Linked DNA regions of Agarilytica rhodophyticola. The protein of the gene in region 2 interacts with the protein of the main gene of each other region in a pairwise test. Links are inferred from orthologs where the notes say so. Each region holds a gene or a part of one and is shown on either strand. Other genes may lie near its edges. The genes, in order: BVC89_RS03860 and ftsA.

Evidence for each region.
Region 1: the proteins of ftsA (region 2) and BVC89_RS03860 interact in binary tests that used the Escherichia coli proteins (3 or more experiments, as listed by UniProt). The link is inferred for Agarilytica rhodophyticola from one-to-one orthologs.

What each region holds. Positions count from the first base shown.
Region 1 is NZ_CP020038.1:905,585-914,879, reverse strand. Bases 3,175-6,007 are described here. They hold BVC89_RS03860 (rod shape-determining protein), read right to left. Parts: upstream 5,191-6,007; coding sequence 4,159-5,190; downstream 3,175-4,158. Other genes in these bases: gatA (Asp-tRNA(Asn)/Glu-tRNA(Gln) amidotransferase subunit GatA), read left to right, coding at 5,915-6,007; gatC (Asp-tRNA(Asn)/Glu-tRNA(Gln) amidotransferase subunit GatC), read left to right, coding at 5,489-5,788; mreC (rod shape-determining protein MreC), read right to left, coding at 3,175-4,060. Also shown: BVC89_RS03885 (YhdP family protein), read right to left, coding at 1-346; rng (ribonuclease G), read right to left, coding at 414-1,895; BVC89_RS03875 (Maf family protein), read right to left, coding at 1,963-2,541; rod shape-determining protein MreD, read right to left, coding at 2,616-3,110; more of mreC, read right to left, coding at 3,146-3,174; more of gatA, read left to right, coding at 6,008-7,366; Asp-tRNA(Asn)/Glu-tRNA(Gln) amidotransferase subunit GatB, read left to right, coding at 7,377-8,816; BVC89_RS03840 (PA4642 family protein), read left to right, coding at 8,828-9,124; sulfate transporter CysZ, read left to right, coding at 9,141-9,295. UniProt on the Escherichia coli protein: Forms membrane-associated dynamic filaments that are essential for cell shape determination. Acts by regulating cell wall synthesis and cell elongation, and thus cell shape.
Region 2 is NZ_CP020038.1:2,257,851-2,267,164, reverse strand. The notes cover bases 5,813-8,664. They hold ftsA (cell division protein FtsA), read right to left. Parts: upstream 7,929-8,664; coding sequence 6,696-7,928; downstream 5,813-6,695. Other genes in these bases: BVC89_RS09565 (cell division protein FtsQ/DivIB), read right to left, coding at 7,953-8,664; ftsZ (cell division protein FtsZ), read right to left, coding at 5,813-6,652. In the rest of the region: bifunctional glutamate N-acetyltransferase/amino-acid acetyltransferase ArgJ, read right to left, coding at 1-163; preprotein translocase subunit SecA, read right to left, coding at 190-2,925; BVC89_RS09585 (M23 family metallopeptidase), read right to left, coding at 3,014-3,940; lpxC (UDP-3-O-acyl-N-acetylglucosamine deacetylase), read right to left, coding at 4,215-5,129; more of ftsZ, read right to left, coding at 5,495-5,812; more of BVC89_RS09565, read right to left, coding at 8,665-8,798; BVC89_RS09560 (D-alanine--D-alanine ligase), read right to left, coding at 8,817-9,314. UniProt on the Escherichia coli protein: Essential cell division protein that assists in the assembly of the Z ring. May serve as the principal membrane anchor for the Z ring.

The DNA.
Region 1 (9,295 bases), 1.3 Mb from region 2 along the record:
GGCGCCAAGCTAGGCGCCTGTCGATAATTGAGTCAATAATACTCAGCTCTGCCGTCGCTTGAGAGACAATAAAAACCGACTCACCTGTTTTCGCTTTGACATGCACTCCTTTGAGTTCAAGCTTAGGTTTCAAACCAGACCAGCTGGCATCCACCAAAGCGATTTCCAAATCCATGCCAACGCTATTACCTAAGTAAGCACTTAGTTCTTCTTTGTAATCGGTTAGTAGAGGGAAAGCTTGACGAGCTAACTGAATAAACACCGCCGACGCAATTACCAAGGCAAAGACAGTTCCCCAGAATCTTCTGGAGATCATTCGCCAATGTTTTTGTTGAAATTTAATCACGTCTTTCTTCTACACGACTACTCTGGTTACCGCACAATACCTAAGCTCACACATCATTCTAATAGTCTTACGCCAAAACGATATCGTACTGCTCCTGGTTATACATACTTTCCACCTGAAATTGAATTGTACGCTCAATGAAGACTTCTAAATCTGCTACATTACTCGATTCCTCATCAAGCAAGCGATCAATTACCACTTGAGACGCCAACACTAAGAATTTATCGTTATCGTAGGTTCGCGCTTCGCGCAAAATCTCTCTAAAGATCTCATAGCAAATCGTTTCCGCGGACTTAAGTTGACCGCGACCACCACAGGCAGGGCAAGTCTCACATAGTACTTGCCCCAAACTTTCTCGCGTGCGCTTACGGGTCATTTCCACTAAACCAAGTTCGGACACTCCGGTAATCGTGGTTTTAGCGCGATCTTTTTCCATATGTTTCTCGAAGCTGCGCAACACCTGCCGCTGATGCTCCTCTTCTCTCATATCGATGAAGTCAATAATAATGATACCGCCAAGATTACGCACTCTAAGTTGTCTCGCTATTGCGGCAGCGGCTTCGAGATTGGTTTTAAAGATTGTTTCTTCTAGATTACGATGGCCAACAAAGGCACCAGTGTTAACGTCAATGGTACTCATTGCTTCGGTCTGCTCGATAATTAAATAGCCGCCAGACTTGAGTAATACCTTTTTTTGTAAGGCTTTTTGAATTTCATTTTCCACGCCATATAGATCAAATAGCGGTCGCTCACCGGGATAATGCTCTAATCTTGCGCCAATTTCAGGAGCATAGTGTTTGGCAAACTTTTGCATACGCGCAAAGGACTCACGCGAGTCGATGCGAGCACGCTCCAAGTTTGGCCGCATTAAATCTCGCACAGTCCGCATAAAGAGCGGCATATCTTCATAGATAATAGAAGGAGCTTTAGCCGCTTTAATGCTGTCTTCAAGGTCATGCCAGAGACGAAAAACAAAGGGAATATCCGCTTGCAATTCTTCTTTTAATGCACCTTCGGCAACAGTACGAATGATAAAGCCACCAATAGGATATTGCTCCTTATATTCTTCTGCCAACTCATTGACGAGTAATTTGAGCCGTTCCCGCTCATCCTCATCTTCAATGCGATTGGAAACACCGATGTGATCAGTATTTGGCATGTAGACCAGGTAGCGCGCAGAAACAGATAAATGGGTAGTTAAACGGGCGCCTTTGGTACCGATAGGATCTTTCGTCACCTGTACCAGAACAGATTGCCCCTCTCTGAGCAAATCACGGATATCGGCATCTTCGCTGCTGCGTTGCTCAACACCATCTTTGTTAAGTGGTGCAATATCTGCTACATGAATAAATCCCGCACGTTCTTGTCCAATATCGACAAACGCTGCTTGCATGCCGGGTAACACCCGCACAACTTTGCCCTTATAAATATTGCCGACGTAGCCCTTACTATGGGCTCGTTCAACATAGACTTCTTGTAAAACACCATTTTCAACGAGAGCAACTCGGGTTTCGGTGGGGCCAAAATTAACTAAAATCTCTTCGCTCATGTCTCTTCTATCCACACATGGCAATACAAGTGCATGCTAAGGCATGCATATTGCCGATATTTCGACATCACTCAGCCGTATTCCAGATTGGTATTTCCAGCTTCGATAACATACTACTAACAATTTCGATGGGTAGTCCCACCACGCCTGAGTAGCTGCCATTGAGGTTGGTGACGAACACAGCACCTAAACCTTGAATAGCATAAGCCCCTGCTTTATCGCATGGTTCGCCACTCGCCCAATAAGCTTCTATCTCATTATCGCTAATGGCGCGAAATTTTACTTCGGTAATACTGCATTCAACCCATTGCTGGCCACCAAAGCAAACAGCCACTCCTGTCATCACCTTATGAGTGCGATCTGAAAGCATACTTAACATGCGTTTACAATCTGCAAGATGTGCCGGCTTCTCAAGTATCACATCATCACAACATACAACGGTATCCGCTCCCAAAGAAGGAAGGTCGGGTCGCACTTTACTGCCCGCTTTAGATTTGTCCATTGCTAATCGACGAACATAAGCTTCAGGTAGTTCAGTGGGGTTATGTTGCTCTGGTACGTCAACATCAGCTGTTATATATCCGACGCCAATTTGACTCAACAGTTCACGCCGTCTGGGTGATTTTGAGGCGAGTAAAATATTCATATATTAAGCCATAAGTTAAGGTAATCGATGAGGGCCGGCTAGAACCTGTTCACACTAGGGCTTGTTAACAGGCCCTAATACATTCGGTAGTGCAAACGGATACGATTTATCGAGAAAAAAATCAAAGGCCAAAATAGTGCACTCACGGTAGTAGAGACAATGATATCAAGGGGCTCTCCCTTATAGCCAGCCAGACCTAACACCCAATTTGACATAACCTGATGGAAACCCACTAGCACAAAGATCCATAAGGTTTGATGCCACACCGAATAATTCTTAATACGCTGATATGCCACTAAGCATATGTAAGCCACAATAGACAGCGCTACGGCATGGGCTCCCCATACCACACCTTCGGCAAGGTCTTGAATCATCCCGGCAAACCACGCAATAAAAACACCGAAGTACTGGGGTGTGTGAGTGACCCAATAGACGACGAACAGACATAAAAATTCTGGCCGCAATAGAGCATAGTTACTTGAAATAGGATAAATAGCGACGAGCAAGCCAAGTGCTAGCGTGGCAAAAACAAGCCAATAATACGATACTAGTTGATGGCGTTTAGGCACCGATTAACTCTTCAAAGATTTCATTTATAGCCCACCTATTCATATAAAGCCCCTAAGGGAGGACTATCAAAAATTAACAAGGCATGGCGACTGCGACTAATATCTGCCATGGGCTTGGTAACAACTTTAGCAAAGCGCCTGGAAGGATCTTTCAGAACTTCCACCACTTCGGCAACAGGATAACCCACGGGAAAACGTTGCCCGAGGCCAGAGCTCACAAGCAAATCTCCCACAACAATATCTAAAGTATTTGCCACGTAAGGAAGCGCCAACTCATAGGTTCTTCCGCCAAGGCCCTCGGCAATCAATTGCTCACCATTACGATTAATCTGCACAGGCAAGGCATGTGTCGAATCGGTAATGAGTAAGACTTTCGAGCTGCGTTGCCCAACCACCACCACTTGCCCCATTAAGCCTTTGGCATCAACCAAGGCCTGACCTTCGTATACACCATGCTCACTGCCGCGGTTGACAATTACCTGATGCATAAGGGGATCGGGTGAACGGCCAATAATTTCAGCGATAAGCACTCGATCTTCAAGCGTATCAGCAGAATTAAGTAGCTGTCTCAATCTGACATTTTCAGCAGCGAGAGATGCATTGAGCTGAAGTTTACGTTTGAGCACAATATTTTCAGTTTGCAGCGATTCATTTTCCTGGATCAAGCGCTCTCTTGAGGTCAGTCTATTATCGGCCCACTCATCGAGCTGATTGGGAAAGTTAGATATCCAATAAAGGGGAGCGACAATATCCTGGGCGTGTCCTTTAATAGGGTCAAGCCAGTCGGTAAATAAATACATCAGGGATATCATTAACGACACTAAGGCGAGGATTGCCGTTCTAGTCCCTGGTGATGGACCTTTGGAAAACAGCGGTTTAATAATATTCTCCGACGCAAAAGTTAGAACAAAAAATATACTTCCCCTATATATTGTACAACTTAAATGCAAATAACAATGAAAAAGCTTTTTGAGTTCTTATTTTTAACAAAGTCAACATGGCTTGTTAAATAAACTATCTCGCTAATGAGATAGTTTATTTAATGTGTTTAATAGACTAAATCAATATTGTATTGATCCATTAATTCCATGGCACGACCACCACCTCTGGCAACACAGGTCAATGGATCTTCAGCTACAACCACAGGCAGCCCCGTCTCTTCGGTTAATAGCCTATCCAGATCACGCAGCAGTGCCCCACCGCCCGTAATAACAATACCTGTTTCCGCAATATCTGATGCCAATTCAGGCGGAGAAAGTTCTAATGCACTTTTTATCGACTGAACAATACCCGCTAGAGGCTCTTGCATGGCTTCAAGAATCTCATCACTGTTTAAAGTAAAGCTTTTGGGAATCCCCTCGGCTAAATTTCGGCCTCTCACGTCGATCTCTAACACTTCACTACCCGCGTAGGCACAACCAATCTCTTGTTTAATTCGCTCAGCCGTTGCATCACCGATCACGCTGCCATATTTTCGTCTGACATAATTAACAATAGCTTCATCAAAACGGTCGCCGCCGATTCTAACAGAATCCGATAACACTACTCCGTTCAATGAGATAATCGCTATCTCTGTGGTACCGCCACCAATATCGATAACCATTGAGCCTGTAGCTTCATCCACTCTCAAGCCTGCACCGATTGCCGCCGCCATCGGCTCCTCGATAAGTCGCACTTCGCGGGCGCCTGCACTTAGAGCAGATTCCCTGATAGCTCGCTTCTCTACTTCTGTTGAAAGGCAAGGCACACAAATTAGTACTCTGGGACTTGGCTGAAACCAACTGTGTTCATGAACTTTACGAATAAAGTGCTGCAACATCTTCTCAGTCACTTGGAAATCTGCAATAACACCGTCTTTTAAGGGGCGAATGGCTGTGATATTACCGGGTGTGCGCCCCAGCATACGTTTAGCTGCTATACCGACAGCCTCTACTGATTTCTGTCCGTTAACATTTCGAATTGCTACCACAGATGGTTCATCAAGTACTATTCCTTTTTCACGCACGTAAATGAGAGTGTTTGCCGTTCCCAGATCGATCGATAAATCATTGGAGAACAAGCCTCGCAGACGCTTCATCATATTGAGTAATAACCTGTTTGAATGATGCTATAAGTGATTCACTATCCAGCTTTTTAACTTGCTGTTAAAAAGCCTTTCAATGTGTTGTTATGTTAATAAATAAAATTAAAAAATCTATTGTGCTGCAATTTTTTAATAATTATAGGCTTAACTTCGCGTAAGACCTGTTAACTGGCCATGATCACGCTAAAATTATCGCACTCTATCAATGGTAGGGATTTTGAGCAAGGCGCAAATATGATAACGTAGCGCGTTCGATCAGATACGAGTATCAGTACTCGTAAAAATAACCCCGGATATGAACAGAGAGAGTAGTGTGGAAGCGAAAGAAATTCAAAATCTGGCGAAGTTGGCAAAATTAGAAATTAACGACGAAACGCTTGAGCAAACGGCAAAGAGTATTAACGAAGTGCTCAGTTTAGTAGACCAATTGCAAGCCGTCGACACAGATGATGTATTACCCATGGCACACCCCCTCGATGCCGTACAAACTCTCCGCAAAGACGTGGTAAGCGAAGCGGATAGACGCAACGATTTTCAAGCTATTGCACCTGCCACCGAAGATGGCCTCTATCTAGTTCCTAAAGTAATCGAGTAACACGGTGAAGTAAGTAGTAGGGTGATTAAATAATCGGGGTAACCCCTATGCCATACGCTATTAATTTCATCCTAATCTGTCATATACAACTCCTCATTCATAGACGTAAGCGCACGAGCAAACGCAATGCATAATTTAACTATCGCTGATATAAGCCGCAAATTGCGAGCAAAAGAATTTTCTAGTAAAGAAATCACCCAGCATTTGCTAAATAGAATCAAATCTCTTAACGAAAATTACAATGCCTTTATTTCTATTACGGAACAGCAAGCACTGGAGCAAGCAGATAAAGCTGATCAATTATTAGCACAAGGAAATGCACATGTTATGTGTGGTGTACCTATCGCCCATAAAGATATTTTTTGCACTGAAGGTGTTCTGACCACATGCGGCTCAAAAATGCTACATAATTTTGCTCCGCCTTATAATGCTACAGTTGTGCAAAATTATATGGATGCAGGCGTGGTTATGTTGGGTAAAACCAATATGGATGAATTTGCCATGGGCTCGTCCAATGAAAGCAGCTATTTTGGCCCGGTTAAAAACCCCTGGGCAGAAGACAGTGTTCCTGGTGGCTCTTCGGGTGGCTCCGCCGCCTGTGTCGCAGCCCGCCTAGCACCGGGGGCCACAGCTACCGATACCGGTGGTTCTATTCGCCAGCCTGCGAGTATGTGCGGGATTACTGGTTTGAAACCTACCTATGGGCGTGTTTCTCGCTGGGGGATGATCGCTTTTGCATCGAGCCTCGACCAAGGTGGTGTCATGACTCGCAGCGCTGAAGATGCGGCGCTAATGCTCAATGTTATGGCCAGTTACGATGCCAAAGATTCCACCTGCATCGATGAGCCAGTTAGGGATTACACAGCACAACTCGATGAAAAACTCGACGGTCTTACCATCGGTGTACCGCAAGAATATTTCAGCGAAGGTCTCAATTCAAGTGTTCAACAAGCTGTTGAGGATGCGATTAAGATTTACCAATCCCTCGGGGCTAAGATTAAGTCCATCTCACTACCTCATACACACTTGGCAGTACCCGCTTACTATGTGATTGCTCCGGCAGAATGCTCCGCTAACCTATCTCGTTTTGATGGTGTGCGTTATGGCTATCGCTGTGACACCCCTGAAAACCTAGAAGATCTATATATGCGCTCACGCGGTGAAGGCTTTGGCGATGAAGTCAAACGACGTATTCTGGTGGGCACGTACGCTCTATCTGCAGGCTATTTTGATGCCTACTATAACAAGGCCCAAAAAGTACGACGCCTTATTAAGCAGGACTTTGTGGATGCTTTTAAAGAGGTCGACGTTATACTCGGGCCAACATCCCCCTCACCAGCCTTTCCTTTGGGCGCAAAAAATAATGATCCAGTCGCTATGTATTTAGAAGATATTTACACTATCGCCACTAGCTTGGCTGGTTTACCTGGTATGTCGATCCCCTGTGGATTAGTGGACAACAAACCGGTTGGATTGCAATTAATAGGTAGCTATTTTAACGAACATAAACTGCTCAATATTGCGCATCAATTTCAACAAAATACCGACTTCCATACATTAAGTCCGCTCAGCAAATAGGTTATCGATCATGGTTTGGGAAACAGTTATCGGGTTGGAAGTACATGTACAACTTGCCACCCAGTCAAAAATATTTTCAGGCTCCAGCACTGCATTTGGCGCCCAAGCAAATACACAAGCGAGCGCTATTGATCTGGCAATGCCCGGCACATTGCCGGTTGCCAATGAACAAGCATTTCGCTTTGCTACCATGTTTGGCCTAGCTATCAACGCTGATATTGGTAAGCGCTCAGTATTTGAACGTAAAAATTACTTCTATCCAGATTTACCAAAAGGTTATCAAACCACTCAGCTAGCTGAGCCTATTGTTAATGGCGGTTACCTCGATATTGATTTGGCCAATGGCGAACAGAAACGCATCCGCATCCACCACGCTCATTTAGAAGAAGATGCCGGAAAGTCCTTACATGAAGACTACCATGGTATGTCGGGAATCGACCTCAATCGCGCCGGGACGCCATTGATCGAAGTAGTATCTGAGCCCGATATGAGTTCGAAGGAAGAAGCGGTAGCGTTTGCCCGCAAATTACACTCGATTGTGACTTCTTTAGGTATATGTGATGGAGAAATGTCACAAGGCTCTATGCGTTTCGACGTCAATATTTCTGTGCGCCAACCAGGTGATGCCTTAGGTACGCGCACCGAAACCAAAAATTTAAACTCCTTTCGTTTTATGGAACGCTGTATCGAGCAAGAAGTAGAACGACAAATTGACCTGCTTGAACAAGGTGGCAAAGTCGATCAAGAAACTCGCCTATATGACGGCGATAGTCATACCGCAAAATCCATGCGTTCCAAAGAAGAAGCCAACGACTATCGTTATTTTCCTTGCCCTGACTTATTGCCTGTCATTCTTGACGATGATTACATCAATGAAATTCGAGCATCACTACCTGAACTGCCCGATGCGATGAAGGCACGTTTCGAGAAGGACTACGCACTCTCAGCTTACGATGCTGGTATTTTGACGAGCGATTCTCACACGGCCAGTTTTTATGAGTCGGTAGTGGCTGCCTGCGAAGATCCCAAACTCTCTGCTAACTGGGTTATGGGTGAACTATCAGCTCGTCTAAACAGTGAAGAACTGACCATAAAAGAGAGTAACGTCAGCGCTCAGCAATTAGGCAAACTCATCGCTCGTATTAAGGACCAAACACTAACCAGTAAACTCGGTCGGCAAGTGTTTGACTATCTCTGGGATGGTGCTCAAGATGTAGACACCATCATCGAAGAGAAAGGCTTGAAACCTACCGATGCAGGTGAATTGGAATCTATTGTTGACCAAGTATTGGCAGACAACCCTCAACAGGTGGAGAACTACCGCAACGCCGACGATGTCAAACGCAAAAAGATGATCGGCTTTTTTGTTGGACAGATCATGAAAGCCTCTAAGGGACAAGCAAATCCACAACAGCTAAACCCCATTTTGAAAAATAAACTTGAGAGTTAGAAGTAAGTAAAATGACACAGAAAAAAGACAAACAAAAAGTTCTCGGTGAAGTGTTCACTGACGAGCGCGTTAGAGAATTCCTAGAAGTTGTGCCGGTAGGTGAAACAGACCCTCACTTTACCGCATTAGAGCGCGCCTACCGTGGTATGAAGGCTGACAACTTTGCTACTTTTGTAAAGTTTTTTGTCGCAGAAGGAAAAGATATTAACTGCACAAATGCAAACGGTGAAACTTTTCTACAAGTGATCAGCAAACACCGACATTCAGGGCCCTACATTACAGCTTTAACTGCAAGTGGCGCAAGATAAGCCCAATACCTAAGATATGCTGACACCACCTAGATACAAAAATAATTTAGCCACCGGTATATTTTACTTTAGCCAAGGCCTTAAATTACTTTGGCGGCCCGAATTACGACTTTATATTATTGTCCCTTTAGTCGTTAACTGCGCACTGTTTTTTGTCCTCACTGGCGCCCT
Region 2 (9,314 bases):
CATAGGCATTTTGGGTAAATACACCGGCAACTTCACAACCTTCATCCAGAACAACTAAAGCCAAATCCTTACGTGACGAGTATTTAATTCCGGCCTCACCAACTCCAAGCTTCACTCCTTTAATAGGATAAAACTCGGGCCAAACACTGTTACCAACGGCCATAAAAATCCATCCTCTTGCGCTCTAAATCAAGATAATTTGCCGTGACAAGCTTTAAATTTCTTTCCAGAACCACATGGGCAAGGGTCGTTACGCCCTACTTTTTTACCTGAACGTACATAGGGACGTTCAGTGTCTACCACTTCCTGCGGTTGCTCTTCACTTGGCGTTAGCTGAGACACCTGCTCATGTTCCATTTTTAACTTTTGTTGTTCAGCTTCTTCATGACGTCTTCGATCCATTTCTTCCACTTCCTGCTCAGACATAGGCTCAACACGGAAGAGAATACGAGTGACATCATGCTTTAAATTATCCAACAGCTTTTGAAACAGCTCGAAAGATTCTCGTTTGTATTCCTGCTTAGGATTACGCTGAGCATAAGCACGCAGACCAATACCTTGACGTAAGTAATCCATATTCTGCAAATGTTCCTTCCACAATGTATCCAGCACTTGCAACATAATCTGCTTTTCAAGGGTGCGGATAATGTCACCAAAACGCTCAGCTTTCTGGAGGTAGACGGCGTCTACAGCCTCGACAATTTTCTTACGTAGGGGCTCTTCAAACAAATTATCGTCTTCATCAAGCCATTTTTGGATCGTCAATTTAATACCGAAATCGTCTTCTAGGGCACGCTCCAAACCTTCAATATTCCATTGCTCTTCAATACTCTGAGGCGGCACAAAACCAGAAATTACATTGTTGACCACATCATCTCGAATACCGGCGATGGCGTTTTCAATATCATCAGATTCTAACAACTCATTACGCTGGGTATAGATAACTCGGCGCTGATCATTCGCCACATCATCGTATTCCAATACTTGCTTACGATAGTCAAAATTGCGGGCTTCAACTTTTCTCTGCGCTTTTTCAATGGCGTTGGTTACCATACGGTGTTCGATGGCCTCCCCTTTTTCCATCCCCAAAGCTTGCATGAAATTGCGCACTCTTTCTGAGGCAAAGATACGCATTAGATTATCTTCCAGAGATAGATAAAAACGCGATAAACCTGGATCACCTTGTCTACCAGCACGGCCACGCAGCTGATTATCGATACGGCGCGATTCATGACGCTCGGTGCCGATAATATGTAAGCCACCTGCTGCAAGAACGGTCTCATGACGTTTCTTCCAATCTTCCTTAATGCTGGCAACCTGAGCATCAGAGGGCTCTTTTAACTGTGCGATTTCTGCTTCCCAGTTTCCTCCCAAGACAATATCAGTTCCACGACCAGCCATGTTGGTGGCAATAGTTACCGCACCAGGTATTCCGGCCTGGGCAATAATATAGGCTTCTCTTTCGTGTTGTTTGGCGTTTAATACTTCGTGTTGTATACCAGCAGATTTTAAACGTCGAGACATAGCTTCTGACGTTTCAACAGAGGCCGTTCCCACCAAAACAGGCGCATTTTTGCTACGAAACTCCTTGATATCGGCAATGATAGCGTCGTATTTTTCATCAATACTTAGGTAGACAAGGTCATTTAAATCTTGCCGGGCAATCGTTTTATTGGGTGGAATAACAACCACTTCAAGGTTGTAAATCTGCTTGAATTCATAGGCTTCGGTATCCGCTGTACCAGTCATACCGGCTAATTTTTCATAGATACGGAAGTAATTCTGGAAAGTTGTGGAAGCAAGTGTTTGGCTTTCTGCCTGAATTTCCACCCCTTCCTTCGCTTCGATCGCCTGATGCAGCCCTTCAGATAAACGACGGCCAGGCATAGTACGACCTGTATGTTCGTCAATTAATACAACCTGACCATTTTGGATGATGTATTCGACGTCGTTGTTAAACAGCTTATGTGCTTTCAATGCCGAATGGACGTGGTGCAAAAGGCTTAAGTTACCGGCGTTATATAAGCTATCATTCTCTTCCAGTAAATTATTTTTCGATAACCACTCTTCGACTAACTGATGGCCGATCTCGGTCAGCTCTATCTGGCGTAATTTCTCGTCGATGGTGAAGTGGCCTGTAATCTCGATCGGCTCTTCGACGCCTTCCGGTTGTTGAGGCTGTTCTACCAAAGAAGGAATTAACTTGTTCATCGTGCGGTATAACTCAGAACTATCTTCCGCCGCACCAGAAATAATTAAAGGAGTTCTAGCCTCGTCAATAAGGATTGAGTCTACTTCGTCCACCACAGCAAAACTGTGGGAACGCTGCATGCGATCCTCTTTACGCAAAGCCATATTGTCGCGCAAATAATCAAAACCAAATTCATTGTTGGTGCCATAGGTAATGTCCGCATCGTAAGCAGCGCGCTTGTCTTCTGGGTGTTGCATCGAAACAATAACACCTACCTTCAGATCCAGCGCCTCATATAAAGGCTTCATCCAGTTAGCATCCCGCGCGGCAAGATAGTCGTTAACGGTAACGATATGGACACCATTTCCCGGAATAGCATTGAGATATGCCGCCAGGGTAGACATCAAAGTTTTACCTTCACCGGTACGCATTTCTGCAATACGGCCTTCGTGTAAGGTCATGCCTCCCATAAGCTGTACGTCAAAGTGACGCATTCCCATAAAGCGCTTACTCGCCTCTCTGACAGCAGCAAAAGCGTCCGGGAGAATCTGATCTAGAGTTTCCCCTTTATTGAAACGCTCTCTAAACTCTGCCGTTTTTGCTTTCAGGGCATCTGCGTCTAGTGCTTCATAGGTCGCTTCTAATTCATTAATTTTCTTAACGACCTTGCCCATGCGTTTTATTTCACGATCGTTTTTTGACCCAAAAACAGCTCTAAAAGTTTTTGCTAACATATGACGTCCAAATAACGTGGTTTGAGTATTACCACTATATGGTTACTAAATATTGTTTTTCGAGGGGGTGGGAATTATATAGGAGGATTCAGCGACTTGCGCGATGAATATATGTGGACGGATCGACAGCTCGGCCATGTTTATAGACTTCGAAGTGGACGTGAGGACCAGTTGAGCGACCACTTGACCCCATAAGGGCAATTACTTGGCCTTTTTTAATAATATCGCCAACTTTTACTAAGTTTTCTTTACAATGGGCATAACGTGTAGTGAAACCGTTGCCGTGATTCACTTCTACCATCTGGCCATAACCATAACGTTCACCCGACCAGGTCACGACACCCGCTGCAACAGATACAATATCAGAGCCTTGCTTACCGGCAAAATCCACTCCGGCATGCCAAGCAATACGCCCAGTAAATGGATCAGTCCTACGACCAAATTTGGAAGACATCCAGCCAGACTTGATCGGTCGACCAGCGAGGAAAACATCGCTCTGCAACTTACGTTTCGCCAACAGAGCCTCAAGTACATCGAGTTGCTGTTGTCGATCTTCAATTTTTGCGCCCAGCTGACCAAGCAATAATTGCAGATCATTCTGGCTCGCCAGGGATTCATCATCAAGGGCAAGTTCGGGACCACCAAGTGCGGGCACGCGGCTAAAGTCAAATTCGCCTTTGTCTAACTTGGCCATTGTGGTCAATCGTTCGCCCAAAGCGTCTAGTCGTACAACTCTAGCCTGCAATTCAGCGACTCTTAATGTCAGCGCGGCCAACTTACGTTCAGCTTCTTGTTTTACATCTTTGACTTCTTGTTCTTGCTTGTCGAGCGCACTTACCCAAGCTTGAGTAATGCTGGAATCTATGTTTTTGTCGTTTTTAAGTAGCTTGTGGTAGCCCAGGTAGGAGCCGATAGGTATTCCGAGAAGACAGATTGATAAAAAGGCACGGGTCCACCCGCCAACATTAAAACTGCGGGTGCTGTTATGACGCTTGCTTATAACAATGATCTTCATCTGGCAAAAAATCGATAAATTTGGTCTTTCCGAGTAATTCTAAGTATATAACACACTTAAACAAGTACACCCAAATAAGTACAAAAGCATCCCAATTTGTACTAAAGACGCATAAAATTTATTCTTTTGGCAACGAACAAGTCCCCATTTCCGTCACCCACTCTCGTTAAAGGATGTGAATCATGGCACAAATTTTTATTAAATACCAATATTGACAGTTGATGATTTTTACAGCCAAGTAGTGATTTGGCCTAAAACCACTATAAATATAGGCCTAAACCGCCGCCGCAAGTGGTTTTATATAAGAGATTGGAGATTCGTTATCTTCTTCAAAAGTGACCAAATCCCAGGTATCGGTGCGCTTGATTAACTCAAGCAGAGATTTGTTGTTGAGTGCGTGACCAGATTTATGTGCGCGATATTCACCAATTAAACTGGTGCCAAGTAAATATAGATCACCGATTGCATCTAGTATTTTATGTTTAACAAATTCATCTTCGTAACGTAAACCGTCTTCATTCAATATCCGATATTTATCAACAATGATGGCATTATCAACACTGCCACCCTTAGCAAGACCTTTGGAGCGCAGGTATTCCACTTCATGCATAAAACCAAAAGTGCGTGCTCTGGACACTTCCTTAACAAAAGAAGTGCTTGAAAAGTCGACATTGGCGTCTAATTTCCTGTCTTTAAATACTGGATGATCAAAATCTATACTAAAATTAACCTTAAAACCATCAAAGGGCAGAAAAGTTGTCTCTTTATCACCATCTTTGATCGTTAGTTTCTTTTTAATGCGGATGAATTTCTTAGCAGCGTTTTGCTCTTGTATGCCTGCTGACTGAATCAAAAATACAAAAGGCCCTGCACTGCCATCCATAATGGGTACTTCATCGGCGCTAACTTCAACTATGGCATTATCGATACCGAGACCTGCCATCGCTGACATTAAATGTTCGACGGTGGATACTCGAACCTCACCGTTCATAAGTGTAGTGGACAGCGTGGTATCGCCAACATTTTCAGCGGCAGCTTTAATATCAACTGCGGGATCAAGGTCAACCCGTCTAAAGACAATGCCATAATCGATTGGCGCAGGCCTTAGTGTTAAATGAATCTTTTGCCCCGTATGCAAACCAACACCTGTGGCTCGGATCTCATTTTTAAGGGTTCTTTGTTTGATCATACGAAGGGTCTCTATTAAAACGACTGTCGAAAAGGCCGCGCATCTTACCAGAAGCTGATACTATGTCCAAATATTTGGCTACGTATTAAACAGCAATAAAAAGTAATAGTCCAACCTATGCTTAATTTTCACGTATCAATCTATCTACGCCTATAGTTAACCCTTTCCTTGTGTAGGCTCGTCCTTATGAAAACTAGATATTCGACACGCCAACATACCTAAAGTTCGAGAGCAACTAAGTAACACGAAACGCAATACGGAACGGGGAATTCCGTGCTGGATAACAATAATCCAGCATCGAGTTGCTCTCTAAAACATGCTCCCTAAATCTTTTCCTTAGAACTTAAGAAGAATGCATCAAAAACTTAATCGGCTTGCTTACGCAAAAAAGCAGGGATATCTAAATATTCCATATCATCTGCAGGTGGCGTTTGCTTGTTTTGAGCTGTCGCCGCTTTTTTCGCGCGTAAAGCAGGTGGACGATCGAGAGCGGCATAATTTGGCTGACCATCGGCACCACGGGTATTATCCACAACCACTTTAGTTTCAAGCTTTTCTTTAGCAATCGGCCCGCCTAAACCTGTGGCAACAACAGTTACGCGAATCTCGTCTGTCATCTCAGGCTCAATCACGGTACCAACAACAACAGTCGCATCACTGGAAGCAAATTCTTCAATGGTATCACCCACCTCGGAAAACTCGCCTAAAGATAGATCCATACCTGCGGTGATATTAACAAGAATACCACGAGCCCCCTGCAGATTAACATCTTCTAATAGTGGGCTTCGAATTGCAGATTCAGCAGCTTCTCTCGCACGTTGCTCACCGGTAGCATGACCGCTGCCCATCATTGCCATGCCCATTTCTGACATCACGGTGCGAACATCGGCAAAGTCAACATTGATCATACCGGGACGGATAATAAGATCCGCAATACCTTGCACTGCTCCCAGTAATACGTCATTTGCTGACTTAAATGCATCAAGCAAGCTGGTGGTTTTACCGAGCACAGCAAGTAACTTTTCATTAGGTATGGTAATTAATGAGTCGACGCGATCTTGCAATTGCTTAATACCTTCTTCTGCAAGCGCCATTCTCTTTTTACCTTCAAAAGGAAAAGGCTTAGTCACTACGGCAACGGTTAAAATCCCCAGCTCGCGAGCCACTTCAGCCACAACCGGAGCACCACCGGTACCAGTACCACCACCCATACCAGCGGTAATGAATACCATATCCGAACCATCAAGCACTTCGGCAATGCGCTCTTTATCTTCCATCGCCGCTTGACGTCCAATCTCGGGATTGGCTCCCGCACCAAGACCTTTAGTGATACCACTACCAAGCTGTAACACCGTATCGGCATTGATATCTTTCAGTGCTTGAGAGTCCGTATTTGCACAAATAAACTCAACACCTTCTATCGAGTTTGAAATCATGTGCTTAACAGCGTTGCCGCCGCCGCCGCCAATCCCGACGACTTTTATCACTGCATTTTGTGGGATATTATCAACTAATTCAAACATATGCGTTCCTCTTCTTTCCCCTTAAATTCTTTTTTGAAAAAATTTAAAAATTTTTTCTAAACCACGATTTAATTTTGCTCATTGTGCTTTCACTCTCTTCGCTTACAAAAGATCCCTGCACACCTTTTTCTTTGTCTTTACCGTATACCAATAGGCCAACTCCTGTAGAATAAATCGGATTGTTAACTATATCTTTTAAACCTTGTATATCTTGCGGCGCGCCTAAACGCACAGGCATGTGAAAAATTTCTTCGGCCAGATCAATAACACCTTCCATTTTGGATGTGCCACCGGTCAAAACAATACCTGCAGCAATTAAATCTTCATAACCGCTACGCCTTAATTCCGCTTGCACCAGGGTGAACAACTCATCGTAGCGAGGCTCCACCACTTCTGCTAAAGCTTGTCTGGATAAATCTCTCGCCGGCCGGTCTCCAACGCTTGGCACTTTAATGGTTTCTTCTATACCTGTAAGTTTCGCCAAAGCACAGGCATAACGTATTTTTATTTCTTCAGCATGTTGCGTTGGCGTGCGCAAGGCCATAGCTATATCGTTGGTTACCTGATCTCCAGCAATTGGAATAACACCGGTATGACGGATAGCACCCTCTGTAAAAATAGCAATATCTGTCGTGCCACCGCCAATATCAACTAAACAAACGCCTAATTCTTTTTCATCATCTGTTAACACCGAATAACTCGAAGCGAGTTGTTCTAAAATAATGTCTTCTACTTCAAGGCCACAACGGCGAATACATTTTTCAATATTTTGTGAAGCATTGACGGCACAAGTCACTAAATGAACTTTTGCTTCTAGCCTAACACCTGACATACCAAGCGGCTCTTTCACCCCTTCTTGGTCATCGATCAAATATTCCTGCGGTAAAATATGCAGGATTTTTTGATCTGCTGGAATCGCTACTGCTTGTGCAGCATCGATAACACGATCAAGATCTTGCGGATACACTTCGCGATCTTTAATCGCCACAATGCCATGTGAATTAAGACTGCGAATATGGCTGCCGGCAATCCCTACAAATACTGAGTGAATTTGACACCCCGCCATTAATTCCGCTTCTTCTACTGCACGCTGAATCGACTGTACAGTCGACTCAATATTCACCACGACACCTTTTTTAAGACCCACAGATTTATGCGAGCCAATGCCAACTATCGACAACTCGTTTGTTGGAGAGATTTCTCCGACGATAGCCACAACCTTGGACGTTCCTATGTCCAAACCTACAATCATTCTTCCTCCGCTTGAATTCGCCATCGTCTCACCCTAAAAATTTCATAATTATTGTGCTGCACTTGCGGCAACCAAGGCCGACTCTTTCCATTTCACTGCCAAGCCTTGCTGATAACGCATGTCAATACGCAAGATGTTTGTTTTTTGTTCTTTAAGATGTTGTTCATACACGTATTGAAAATTTTCTAACCTCTCATAAATGCGTTGTCTACCCAAAACTAAACTAAAAGTTTCATCGATCTTGATTTTCCACGAACCTTTGTTATCGACACTAATCCCCGTTACTTTTAGTTGACTATTTTCCAAAATTTCCGTGAATACTAAATAATTTTTAGTTAACTCATGACTTTGTGCCAATGCACCTGATAACAAAGGCAAGTGCATTAAATTTTCATTGGACTCAACAATAACTAATTTTCCATCATGGCTGATATAACCATTGTCATTCCAACGAGCGATAGGACGATGCTCCTTAATTTTAAGTTTAATACTATCTGGCCAAATTCGCTCGATTGATACTTCTTCAATCCATGGATTTTTTTCAATTGTTAGTTTGACATCGCCCAAATCCAAATCCACGAAACTCCCATTGAGTCTTGAGGATATAATATCTTGTAACTGTTGTTGCGATACAAACTTAAAGTCACTCTCAATTTTTACATTTGCTAATGGGCGATTAGCCGCCGCTGACGCCTTTTGATAAATGCTTTGCCAATGCACTTGGCTACCGCCGTAAGCGACACTGGCCAAAAAAGCTGCCAAAACAACAAAACGTCCCCATTTAAAAGGCGGCTTTTCCTCTTTATTTGGCTGTCTAGTGGCTCCGCGAGCGCTAGCACGAGCTCCATCGGCCTTTTTTCCTTGCTGTTTATCGTATTTACGCGTCTTTTTCATAGTATTTAAACAATCAATTTAAGCACTAGCGTCTGTTGTAGTTGCAAGTATTTCTAATAAAAGCTCACCAAGCTCCAAGCCTATTTTTTTAGCCGACATAGGATAAATACTGTGACTAGTCATGCCCGGTATGGTATTTACTTCCAACAGATAAAATTTGCCTTCTTGATCTTGCATAAAATCTACTCGCCCCCAGGCTTGACAGTCCAGAGCGCAAAAAGCTTGTATTGCTAGTGCTGATAAATCCTCTTGTTCTCGCCGAGTTAAATCCTCTGGAAATATGTACTGAGTTTCGTCAGAGAAGTATTTGGCATCGTAATCGTAAAATACATTATTGGTTTTTAATTCTATAGCCGGTAATGCAACACCGTTTAATATACTCACAGAAAATTCTCTGCCTGTGATTTTTGTCTCAGCTATAACGTTTTTATCGAAGGGAAGCGCATTTAAATAGGCTTCTTTCAATTCATCGGCTGTACAAGCACAACATATTCCTAAACTGGAACCTTCATTAGC